Linked DNA regions of Posidoniimonas corsicana. The protein of the gene in region 2 binds, or shares a complex with, the protein of the main gene of each other region. Links are inferred from orthologs where the notes say so. Each region holds a gene or a part of one and is shown on either strand. Other genes may lie near its edges.

Evidence for each region. The genes of interacting proteins can lie anywhere in the genome.
Region 1: the proteins of accC (region 2) and accD are in contact, whole or in part, in a solved structure (PDB 8UXZ), measured with the Escherichia coli proteins. The link is inferred for Posidoniimonas corsicana from one-to-one orthologs.

The regions. Positions count from the first base shown.
Region 1 is NZ_SIHJ01000001.1:3,937,586-3,943,228, forward strand. What follows is about bases 1,432-4,402. They hold accD (acetyl-CoA carboxylase, carboxyltransferase subunit beta), read left to right. Parts: upstream 1,432-2,460; coding sequence 2,461-3,345; downstream 3,346-4,402. Other genes in these bases: rpe (ribulose-phosphate 3-epimerase), read left to right, coding at 1,432-1,763; KOR34_RS15175 (histidine phosphatase family protein), read left to right, coding at 1,787-2,365; rph (ribonuclease PH), read left to right, coding at 3,408-4,139; KOR34_RS15190 (VWA domain-containing protein), read right to left, coding at 4,146-4,402. Outside these bases: SMC-Scp complex subunit ScpB, read left to right, coding at 93-740; more of rpe, read left to right, coding at 1,053-1,431; more of KOR34_RS15190, read right to left, coding at 4,403-5,643.
Region 2 is NZ_SIHJ01000001.1:1,415,415-1,420,968, reverse strand. What follows is about bases 1-2,882. They hold accC (acetyl-CoA carboxylase biotin carboxylase subunit), read left to right. Parts: upstream 1-709; coding sequence 710-2,056; downstream 2,057-2,882. Other genes in these bases: KOR34_RS05425 (6-phosphofructokinase), read left to right, coding at 2,169-2,882; accB (acetyl-CoA carboxylase biotin carboxyl carrier protein), read left to right, coding at 155-661. In the rest of the region: more of KOR34_RS05425, read left to right, coding at 2,883-3,503; KOR34_RS05420 (inorganic pyrophosphatase), read left to right, coding at 3,567-4,181; KOR34_RS05415 (hypothetical protein), read right to left, coding at 4,203-5,554. UniProt on the Escherichia coli protein: This protein is a component of the acetyl coenzyme A carboxylase complex; first, biotin carboxylase catalyzes the carboxylation of the carrier protein and then the transcarboxylase transfers the carboxyl group to form malonyl-CoA.

The DNA.
Region 1 (5,643 bases), 2.5 Mb from region 2 along the record:
TAGCACTACACGATCTTGCCGCTAAGGAGGAAAGTCGCCTAACATCCGAGCCGCTCGGAAGTAGGCGCCGACGCACGAGATAGAGGAGTTCCGTGTCCCCAACCCCACAAACCGAAGCGCCGTCGCCGCTGTCGCTTCAGCGTCTGACCGCGGCGTTCGCGCAGATGCTCGGCGGCGCCTCCGATGCGCCGGACGAGGCGCCCGCGCCGCCGCCCAGCGCGGTCAGCCCGAAGGGCATCATCGAGGCGATCCTGTTTGTCGGCGCGGAGAACGGCCGGCCGCGCACCGCCGAGGAACTCGCGTCCGAGATGCGCGACGTCACGCCCGAGGAGGTCCGCACGGCGGTCGCCGAGCTGAACAACGAGTACCAGCGTGACGCCGCGCCGTACGAGATCGCCGACCGCGCGGAGGGCTTCCGCCTGCAACTGCGCGAGGACCTGCAGCGTGTGCGGGACAAGTTCTACGGGCGGGTGAAGGAGGTCCGGCTCTCGCCCAAGGCGCTGGAGGTGCTGTCGGTGGTGGCGTACCGACAGCCAACCACCGCCGCCGCGGTGGACAAACTGCGGGGCGTGTCGAGCGGGCCGCTGTTGTCGCAACTTGTGCGTCGGGGCCTGCTGCGACGCGAGCTGGCCGGGGAACCGGGCGGGCAGGGTCGGTACTTCACCACCGACAGGTTCCTGCAGTTCTTCCGGCTGGACAGCCTGGAGCAGCTGCCCCGCGCCGCCGAGCTGGACGACTAGCCGCCAGCCACCCATCCACCGCAACGCGAGCACTCAAAACAACTTAGGCCGAGCCCTCCGCCCTTCGCACCCGGCGGATGCGGGTTTGGCGCCAGTGGCGGGGCTTGATGCCCGGGGCGGTTCTTGGCACAAAGGGATGACCCAGGCCGCGACTCGCGGCCCTTTTTTTCGACCCGCGAGAACGCCCCAGCCGGCCCACCGGCGCCCCAACACGACCCTTCTTCGCGCCGCACAGGGGCGCAGCGTGCCGGAGACGGCTTGCCCGCACGCCGCCGCGACCGACCGCCCCCTCGCCCGCCCGCTCTCCAGGTCATGCCCAACTTTCGCAACAGAGAATCCGTCCGCGCCTCGCTGGGCAGCCGCTCGCCGGTGCTGATGCCGTCGCTGCTGGCGTGCGACTTCGCCAACCTCCAGCAGGAAATCCGGGACATCGAGGCCACCGGCGTCCACGGGCTGCACCTGGACGTGATGGACGGGCACTTCGTGCCGAACCTGTCGTTCGGGCTGCCGGTGATCGAGGCCATCCGCGCGGTGACAGACCTGCCGCTGGACGTGCACCTGATGATCGACAACCCGGCGGAGTACGCGGCCCGCTACCGGGACGCCGGCGCCGACTGCATTACGGTCCACGCCGAGGTGCTCGACGACCCGCGGCCGCTGCTCGATGAAATCCGCGAGTCCGGCGCCATGGCCGGCCTGTCGCTGAACCCGCCCACGCCGCTCGAGACGATCCTCCCCGCCCTGCCCCACTGCGACCTGGTGCTCGTGATGAGCGTGATGCCCGGATTCGGCGGGCAGGAGTTCGACCCGGTCGCCCTCGAGAAGCTGAGCCGCCTGCGCGACGACCCAGCCTGCGACGCGTTGCTCGAGGTCGACGGCGGTGTGAACCCGTCGACCATCGCCGACTGCGTGCGGGCGGGGGCCGACCTGCTGGTCGCGGGCACGGCGGTGTTTGGAGCGGACGACTACCAGCAACGCGTTGATTCGCTCAACCAGCTGGCCCGCTCGGGCCGCGACGGCTGAGCCGCCTCCTCAGGAAACCATGAATGCTCCGCATTCTGCTAATCACCCCCGGCGCCACCGAGTACGACCAGCAGGGCCGTGTCCAGGGCAACCTTGATATCCCGCTGTCGGCGGACGGGCGCGAGCAGGTGGCGAAGGTCATCGAACAGCTCGAGGGGTTCGAGCCCGAGGCGATCTACTCCAGCCCCTGCGAGTCCTGCGAGCAGACCGCCAAGCAGGTCGGCGCCGCGCTGGACGTGCGGCCCAAGACGCTGGACAAGCTGGCAAACCTGGACCACGGGCTGTGGCAGGGGATGCTGATCGAGGACGTCAAGACGAAGCAGCCCAAGGTGTTCCGCCAGTGGCGCGAGCAGCCGGAGACTGTCTGCCCGCCGCAGGGCGAGACCGTGCTGGCGGCCAAGAACCGCGTCTCGGAGGTTCTCCGGAAGGTGCTGAAGAAGCACAAGTCGCACGACTCGGTGGTGGTGGTCGCCCCCGAACCACTCGCCAGCGTGGTCCGCCACGTGCTGCGGCACGACGAGCTGACCGACTTCTGGGGCCGGCGGCCCGGCCAGGCAGGCTGGGAGGTGCTGGAGCCGATGGTCCCCCTGAAGGATGCGTAAATCCGCCCCCAGGCGGTCGGCCCCAGGGTCCCCCCGGTGGCATGGTGGCGCCCCGCGGGGATTGGTATGATAGGGGCCTGTCGGGCCTCAAGCCCATGTCCGCGATAGCACGTATTCGGCAGTCGATGCAACGGTCCCCCTCCATGGCGACAGGCGAAACCAACCCAAACGGCCCGCGAGAAAAGCGCGGCGTCCCCAGCGGGTTGTGGATTCGCTGCGGCGATTGCGGCGAGACCATCTTCCGCAAGACTGCCACGGAGCAGATGAATGTCTGCCCGATGTGCGGCCACCACATGTACCTCAGCGCGGCCGACCGCGTCCGGCACATGCTGGACGAGGGCACGTTTGAGGAGTGGGACGCCAACCTTATGCCCACCGACCCGCTGGGCTTCGCCGACAAGAAGCCCTACGCACAGCGGATTGTCGCCGAGCAGAAGCGGACCGGCCTCCGCGACGCGGCGCTCACCGGCGCCGGCATGATCCGCGCCCGCCGCGTGGCCTTCGGGGTCACCGACTCGGCGTTCATCATGGGCAGCATGGGCTCGGTGGTGGGCGAGCGGCTGACGCGGCTCGTTGAGCGGGCCACCGATCAGAACCTGCCCCTGATCATCACCAGCGGCTCGGGCGGAGGGGCCCGGATGCACGAAGGCATCCTGTCGCTGATGCAGATGGCCAAGGTCTCCGCCGCGTTGGCGAGGTACGACCAGGCGGGCGGGCTGTTCATCAGCGTGCTCACCAACCCCACCATGGGCGGCGTCGCCGCCAGCTTCGCATCGCTGGGCGACCTGATCTTCGCCGAGCCGAAGGCGCTGATCGGCTTCGCAGGGCCCCGCACCATCAAGGCGACGCTCCGCACCGAGCTGCCCGAAGGTTTCCAGACCAGCGAGTTCTTGCTGGAACACGGCTACATCGACCGCATCGTCCGCCGCGCGGACATGAAGAGCGAGATTGCCCGCGCGATCGACTACTGCGGCAAGTAGCGGCCGCACGCTTCCGGACGCCGCGGTTCCCTTCGACCGCCGCCACGGCTATGCTGCCCGGCATGAGCCAACGCATCGACGGTCGCCCGGACGACCAACTCCGACCCATCAAGATCGAACGCGGCTTCGCGTCCAACGCGCCCGGCAGCGTGATGATCCACGCCGGGCAGACCATGGTGCTGTGCACCGCCAGCGTCGCGGCCGACGTGCCGCCGTGGCTGGCCGGCCGCGGCAAGGGCTGGGTCACCGCCGAGTACAACATGCTGCCCGGCAGCACCTCACCCCGCAAACCCCGCGACCGCGCCAAAGTCGACGGTCGCACCACCGAGATCCAGCGTCTGATCGGGCGCAGCCTGCGGGCGGTGGTCGACCTCGAGGCGCTCGGCGAACGCTCGATCACCGTCGACTGCGACGTGATCCGCGCAGACGGCGGCACCCGCACCGCGAGCATCACCGGCGCGTTCGTCGCGTTGGTGGACGCGGTCCGGTCGATCGATATCGATCCGCCAGACCCGTCACGCGTGTTTCGCGATAGCGTCGCGGCCGTGAGCGTTGGGTTGGTAGACCGGCGTGTCCGACTGGACCTCAACTACCACGAGGACGCCGCGGCCGAGGTCGATATGAACGTCGTGATGACTGGCGGCGACCGCTTCGTCGAGGTGCAGGGGACCGGTGAAGAGGCTACCTTCTCCGCCACGGAACTGCAGCAGCTGGTGGCCGCCGCGACCGCGGGGGTAGCCCGTCTGACCGAGTTGCAGCGAGAGTCGCTTGGGCCCCATTGGCCCGGCGCCTAGCCCGGCTCAGTTGTTCCCGCCGGCGTCGTCATCGCCGCCAACGTTCACGCCACGCCGACCCAGCAGCAGAGCGGCCGCGTCGCCGTCGTCGTCGCCGTCGTCATTGCCGTCGTCGGCGTCCTGCGAGGCGCCAGCGAAGGTGAACGTGCTGACGTCCGAGATCGACGTGATCGACGGCGCCGGGCGGACGATCACGTAGCGGCGGTCCGCGGTAGCCACGGCGTTGACCGTTAGCTGGGTTCCGTCAGGCAGGACGGTGATCTGCGGCTGGAAGCCGACCGCTCCCCCTCCGCCACCGGCCAACTGCCGGCGCCGGATCCGCTGCAGGTCATCCGGACGCAGAGCGGTCACGCCCGGGTCAGACATCGAGCCGAGCTGCTGAGCAAGAACCGCCCGTCCGACCGCCTCCTGACGATTGATCGCGTTGACCAACTGCTGCTCGTCAACACGCTCGGCGCGACGCCCGTCGGCCAGCTCGAACTTCACCGCCGAGTCGCCCTTGCCGAGCTCCACCTGGCCACGCTGGTGCTTCTCATTGGGGGCGCCGTAGTTGGTGTACACGTCGACCGTCACGACGCCGGCAGTCACGTCACCCCAGACCCGACGGACGACCGCCTGGTAGGCGCCGTTGAAGCCGCGCGGGCAGAGGTAGGTCTCGGAGAAGCCCTTCTGGCCGGGGCCGTCACTGGTGGCGAAGGTGTCGCCCAGCATCACGCCGCCGCCGGGGGTGCGGGGGTTGCTGCTCGAGCAGACCGAGCCGTCCGGCTCCTCGACCAGCAGGTCGACGTCGGCGTCGCCGGTCCACGTGACGCGGATCACGCAGTCACGCTGCATGGCGGCGACCAGGTCGTCGTTGTAGGCGTCGTGCTCGCTGATGCGTCCATCGACCTCAAGCTGCCGGAGCGTTGCGGCCGCTAGGCGGCGGGCCTCGTCCTCGATGCCCTGCTGGTCGCTCGGCCAGGCGCGGCTGAGGATGCCCACCGTGGCCCAGCGGAGGCCGTCGAGGTCGCCGGTGCGTTCGGCGGACTTCATCCCGAGCAGGTAGGCCTCTTTCAGCGTCGGGTCGAGCTTGACCGCCTGCTGCAGAACCTGGATCGCCCGGCTATCGAGCTCAAGCTTGGTCAGGTAGTGAGAGATCAGGATCAGCTCGTCCGCGGAGCTGCTGAAGTCGACGGCGGACATAATGGCCCGCTCGACGTCGTGCGGCGAATTGCCCGCAACCTGCATGGCGATGCCGAGCGCCTCGTACATCCAGGGCTGGGGCTGGCCGTGCCGCAACGCGTTCTGGATGAGAGCAACCACACCGGCGTGGTCTCCGCGCTTCATCAGCTGACGCGATGTCTCACGCACCGCTGCGGGGTCAACCTCACCGGCCTCAAAGTAGTCCGCCCAGAACTGATCGGCCGGGATCGAATCGTCAATCTTGATGGGGCTGGGCTTGGCCGCACGCTTGGCCTTGCGGACAGGCTCGGCCACAACCGCTGGGGCGCTGGCGTTCGTTGGG
Region 2 (5,554 bases):
GGGGTTGCACACTGCGGGCGGCCTAGATTAGGCTTGCGGGATTGGCAAGGGGCCGCGACAGGCGGCCTGGGCGTGTCGGTGTCTCTTGTGGCAGACGGTGCGAACGATGGCATCCAAAGACAAATCTTCCAATTCAGATAGCGCGGAGAGCGATATGGCAAGTGGCGCCGGCAGCGGATCGGGCGACGTGTTTGACGTCCGCAAGGTCCGCAAGCTCGTGGAGCTGATGGACGAGCACGACCTGGCTGAGATCGTGCTGCAGCAGGGAGAGCAGAAGATGAAGCTGCGTCGGGGGCCCGAGCAGGGGACCCTGACCGGCGTGCCCGCCCCTGCCTACATGCCGGCGCCCGCCGCCCCCGCGCCAGCGCCGGCGGCGCCGGGCGGACCGGCCCCCGCCGCCCCGGCGGCCGAGGCGGCGCCCAGCGGCCCGGTCATCAAGAGCCCGATGGTGGGGACGTTCTACGCGTCGCCCAACCCGGAGTCGGGCGCCTTTGTGAAGGTCGGCGATCAGGTCGGCCCAGAGACCATCATCTGCATCGTCGAGGCGATGAAGGTGTTCAACGAGATCCCCGCCGAGTGCTCGGGCAAGATCGCCGCGGTGCTGGTCGAAGACGGCGCCTCGGTCGAGTTTGGGCAGCCGCTGTTCCAGCTCGAAGGCTAGCCCGCCCCGCCGCCACCCGCACCCCTGACGCCACCCTAGCTCTGCCTGATGTACCAACGCATTCTGATCGCAAATCGAGGTGAGATCGCCCTGCGGGTGATCCGGGCCTGCCGGGAACTGGGCATCGGCACCGTGGCCGTCTACAGCGAGGCGGACCGCGGCGCGCACTACCTGGACCTGGCCGACGAGGCCTACTGCATCGGCCCGGCCAAGGCCGCCGACAGCTACCTCAAGATCGCCAGCATCATCAGCGCCGCCGAGGTCGGCAACGTCCAGGCGATCCACCCCGGCTACGGCTTCCTCGCGGAGAACGCGCACTTCAACGAGGTCTGCCGCAGCTGCAAGATCGACTTCATCGGGCCGTCCCCCGAGGCGATGGCCCAGCTCGGCGACAAGAACTCCGCCCGCGATATCGCCCGCTCCGCCGGCGTGCCGGTGGTGCCCGGCAGCGACGGCCTGATCAACAGCGAGGAGGAGGCCCTCAAGTTCGCCCACGAGGTCGGCTTCCCGGTGCTGATCAAGGCGGTGGCCGGCGGCGGCGGCAAGGGCATGCGGGTCGCTTCGAACGACCTAGCCCTCAAGTCCTCGCTGCAGCAGGCCAAGGCCGAGGCCGAAGCCGCCTTCGGCAACGGCGCGGTGTACCTGGAGAAGTACATCCAACACCCGCGGCACGTCGAGGTGCAGGTGCTGGCCGACGGCCACGGCAACGCCGTGCACCTGTGGGAGCGTGATTGCTCGGTGCAGCGGCGTCACCAGAAGCTGATCGAGGAGAGCCCGAGCACGAGCGTCTCGCCCGAGACCCGCGCCGAGATGGGCGAGGCCGCCAAGCGGCTGATCCTGCAGGCGGGCTACCAGAACGCCGCGACCGTCGAGTTCATCGTCGACGGCGACGGCAACTACTACTTCATCGAGGTCAACGCCCGCATCCAGGTAGAGCACCCGGTGACCGAGATGGTGACCGGCATCGACCTGATCAAGTCGCAGATCCAGATCGCTTCGGGCGACCCGCTGCCGTTCTGCCAGGAGGACATCACCAGCACCGGCCACGCGATCGAGTGCCGGATTAACGCCGAGGACCCGGCGCGCAACTTCCAGCCGTCACCGGGCAAGATCGAGCGGCTGATCGTGCCGGGCGGGCTGGGCGTGCGGTTCGACTCGCACGCGCACAGCGGCTACGTGGTCCCGCCGTACTACGACTCGATGATCGGCAAGCTGATCGTCCACCAGCCAAGCCGGCAGGAGGCGATCGCGTGCATGCTGCGGGCGCTCGCCGAGCTGCGGGTCGACGGCATCAAGACGGTCGCCCCGCTGCACCAGGAGATCCTCAGCCACACGGCGTTTGTCGAGGGCCGGATCGACACGACCTTCGTCGAGCGGACCTTCATGGCCGGCTAGGGCCGCCGCCCGCCGCGACCATTAGCGCCCCGCTGGTCCGCCGCTAGAATACCAGCTCCCGTTTCCTCCCCCCGCCTGCCGCCCGCTGCGGCAGCCACCCCAACCGCCTGCTATGTCCGAGAAAATCGAGAACACGCTCAGCCGCCCCGCGCCCCAGGAGCACAGCTTCAAGAAGGCCGCCATCCTCTTCGCCGGCGGTCCCGCTCCGGCCGCCAACGCGGTTATCTCGGCCGCGGCGGTGTCGTTCCTGCGGAACGGCATCGAGGTGGTGGGCGTCAAGCACGGCTACTCCAGCCTGATCAACTTCTCGGCAGACAAGCCGCTGGAGGAGGGCACGGACTACGTGATGATCGATCACCCGATGCTGAGCCGGACACGCAACCGGCAGGGCATCATGATCGGCACCGCCAGAGCGAACCCCGGCAAGCTGGTCTCGAGTCCCGAGCACCTGAAGGACCCCGAGCGGGTGGCGCCGCTTAAGAACGTGTACGAGGGCCTCCGCTCGCTGGGCGTTGACGCATTGGTGTCGATCGGCGGCGACGACACGCTCAAGACCGCCAACAAGTTCAAGCTGTACCAGGACAGCCTCCCGGAAGGCTCGCCGCGGATCCCGGTGGTCCACCTGCCCAAGACCATCGACAACGACTACTGCGGCATCGACTTCACCTTCGGCTACTTCACGGCGGTCGACTTCCTGGCCCACGAGGTGCGCAACCTGCTGGCCGACGCCGAGGCCAACCGGAACTACTTCCTGGTTGAGTCGATGGGCCGCAGCGCGGGCTGGCTGGCGTACGGCGTGGCGATCGCCGGCGAGGCGAGTCTGGTGGTCAGCGTCGAGGACATCCGCGGCAAGTTCCGCTCGAAGGAGGAGTACACCGACTCCAACGGCGAGACCCACTCCCGCGACGTCATGAACATGGACGAGGTGGTCCGCCGCATCGTCGCGACCATGACGACCCGCGAGCGGGAGGGCAAGAAATACGGCGTGATCGTCATCGCCGAGGGCCTGGCGGAGCTGCTCCCCTACAAGTACGTCGAAGGCGTGTCGCGTGACGACCACGGCCACATCAACATCTCGGCGATCAACCTCTACGAGCTGTTCGCGGAGCTGATCGCCGCGGAGTACGAGCGGCAGACCGGCAGCAAGCGGTCCGTGAAGCCCGTGCAGCTAGGCTACGAGGCCCGCTGTGTCGAGCCGCACGCGTTCGACGTGATGCTCGGCAGCCAGTTGGGCGTGGGCGCCTACCGGGCGCTTGTCGAGAACCGCCTGGACGGTGTGATGGTCTCGGTCGAGGGGCAGCTGCAGCTGGTTTACGTTCCGTTCGAGAAGCTGGTCGACCCGGAGACCCTGGTTACCGTGGTCCGCTACATCGAGCCGCACAGCGATTTCCGCAAGCTGACCCGGTTCCTCGAGACCTACGTCAACGAGGAAGACGTCGCCCCGTAGCCCCTCAAGCGGCTGCAGCTGCGTAGGCGAGCATCCTGGTCCCCTTGCCCCATTAGCAATCGCATGTCGTTTCCCGAGCCGTTCTACCGCTGGCGTCCCCACCCCTGGCACGGGCTCGAGGCGGGCCCAAGCCCCCCCGAGCTGGTTCAGGCTTACATCGAGCTGACGCCGTTCGACCGGGTCAAGTATGAGCTGGACAAGCAGACCGGCTACCTGCGCGTCGACCGGCCGAACCGCACGTCGGCGTTCTCGCCGACGCTGTACGGGTTCATCCCACGCACGTTCTGCGGCAAGCGGGTGAAGGGGCTGATGCCGGGCGCCAAGGCCGGCGACGGCGACCCGTTGGACATCTGCGTCATTAGCGAGCGGCCGATCACCAACCCCGAGATCATCCTCAAGGCGAGGGTGGTGGGCGGGCTGCCGATGCTCGACAACGACGAGGCCGACGACAAGATCATCGGCGTCTTGGCCAATGACGCGATGTGGGGCGAGGTGCAAGAGGTGGAGGACCTGCCGAAGGTGCTGGTTGACCGCCTGCGGCACTACTTCAGCATCTACAAGTCGCTCACGCCGGAAGAGGCCGCCAAGGTCCGGATCGACCACGTCTACGGGCGGGAGCACGCGCTGGAGGTGATCAACGCCGCGATGGCCGACTACCTCGAAGAGTTCGGCGAGTAGTCGGACGACGACGCAGCGACTCTAGAAGCCGATCTGCACCTGCGCCCGCACCAGCAGGCCGTCGTCGCCCGGCAGGAAGTCGGCGGGCCCGCTGCGCACCGGCGAGCGGACGATGTCCGCCACGTCGAGCGTCAGCTTGTTGACGCGGTCGTTATCGCCGTTGCCCCAATACCAATTGATTGCCCCGGACCGCTCGAAGCCGTCCCCAAACAGCCCCGAGACCTGGGACAGCCGCGCGTTGATGTCCAGCCGTTTGGGGATCAGGAAGCAGCCCACCTCGGCGTGGTAGCCGTAGTCGTACAGCTGCTGGACATCGAGCGGGCCGGTCGCGGTGAAGTCCTGCAGCGACCGGATGAAGTACTCGCCGGTAAAGCTCCACCCCCGCCACTTCAGGCCGGCGTCGAACGAGGCGACCATCGTCTCGACGCCCAGCACCCGCTCGCCCGGCGCCAGGGCGCCGGTCTCGTTCAGCAGGGTGCCGTCGCTCAATCGCAGAAAACTGTCGTCGCCGATGGCGAAGCCCGCGTCTTCTCGATCGCGCGACTTGCTGAACGCGAAGCTGCCGCCGACCCGCACGACCGGCGAGCAGTGGTAGGCGTAGTCGACGTCGCCCGGGCCGAACGGGCCCAGGGGGTCGAAGTAGACCGAGCAGGCCGCGGACAGGGCGTCGTCGATTGCGAACGCCGGGTGGGATGATGTGCGTAGCCCGTTGGTGAGCGACCACTCGTAGTGGCACGCGTCTCCGATGTCGCCCCACAGCCAGACCCCGTCGCTGAACGCTGGCCGGAAGTACTCCGTGGCCAACGAACGGTCGACCATCCTCATGAACCGGGAGGATAGCAGCCACTGCCGCACGGCCGCCACCTTCCACCGACCAACCGCGATCTCCACCCCCTCGGCGCACTCGTAGGCGAAGAAGTAGACCAGTTGGTCGACCTGCGAGGCGCCGTCGGAGTCGCCGTCGAAGATCAGGTAGTACCGGAGCTCGGGCAGCACCGCGGTCCCCGAGATATTCAGCCGCAGACGCTCCGCGTCAAACTCGCTCCGGTTGCGGACGTCGCGGGTGACGCCCGCCGCGTCGGTCCAGGTCGATTGATCGCGCGCGAAGCCGGTGTAGCGTAGCTGCAGCCGGCCGCCGATGTACATCGCGTACGGGCGTTCGTCGAGGTCCGTCGACCGGATGTAAACGCCCTTGTCGAACTGGGCGCCGATCTCGAACAGGGGCTCCCCGGACGCGTCTTGTTCCAACGCAACCCAGGGCCGTTCGACCTTGTCGCACTCCTCGCAGGCTACGGCTGGCGCCTCTTCCTCTACTGGCGGAAGCGGCAGCACGGCAGGGTCGGGCGGCGTAGCATTGATGGTTGCGCCAGCCA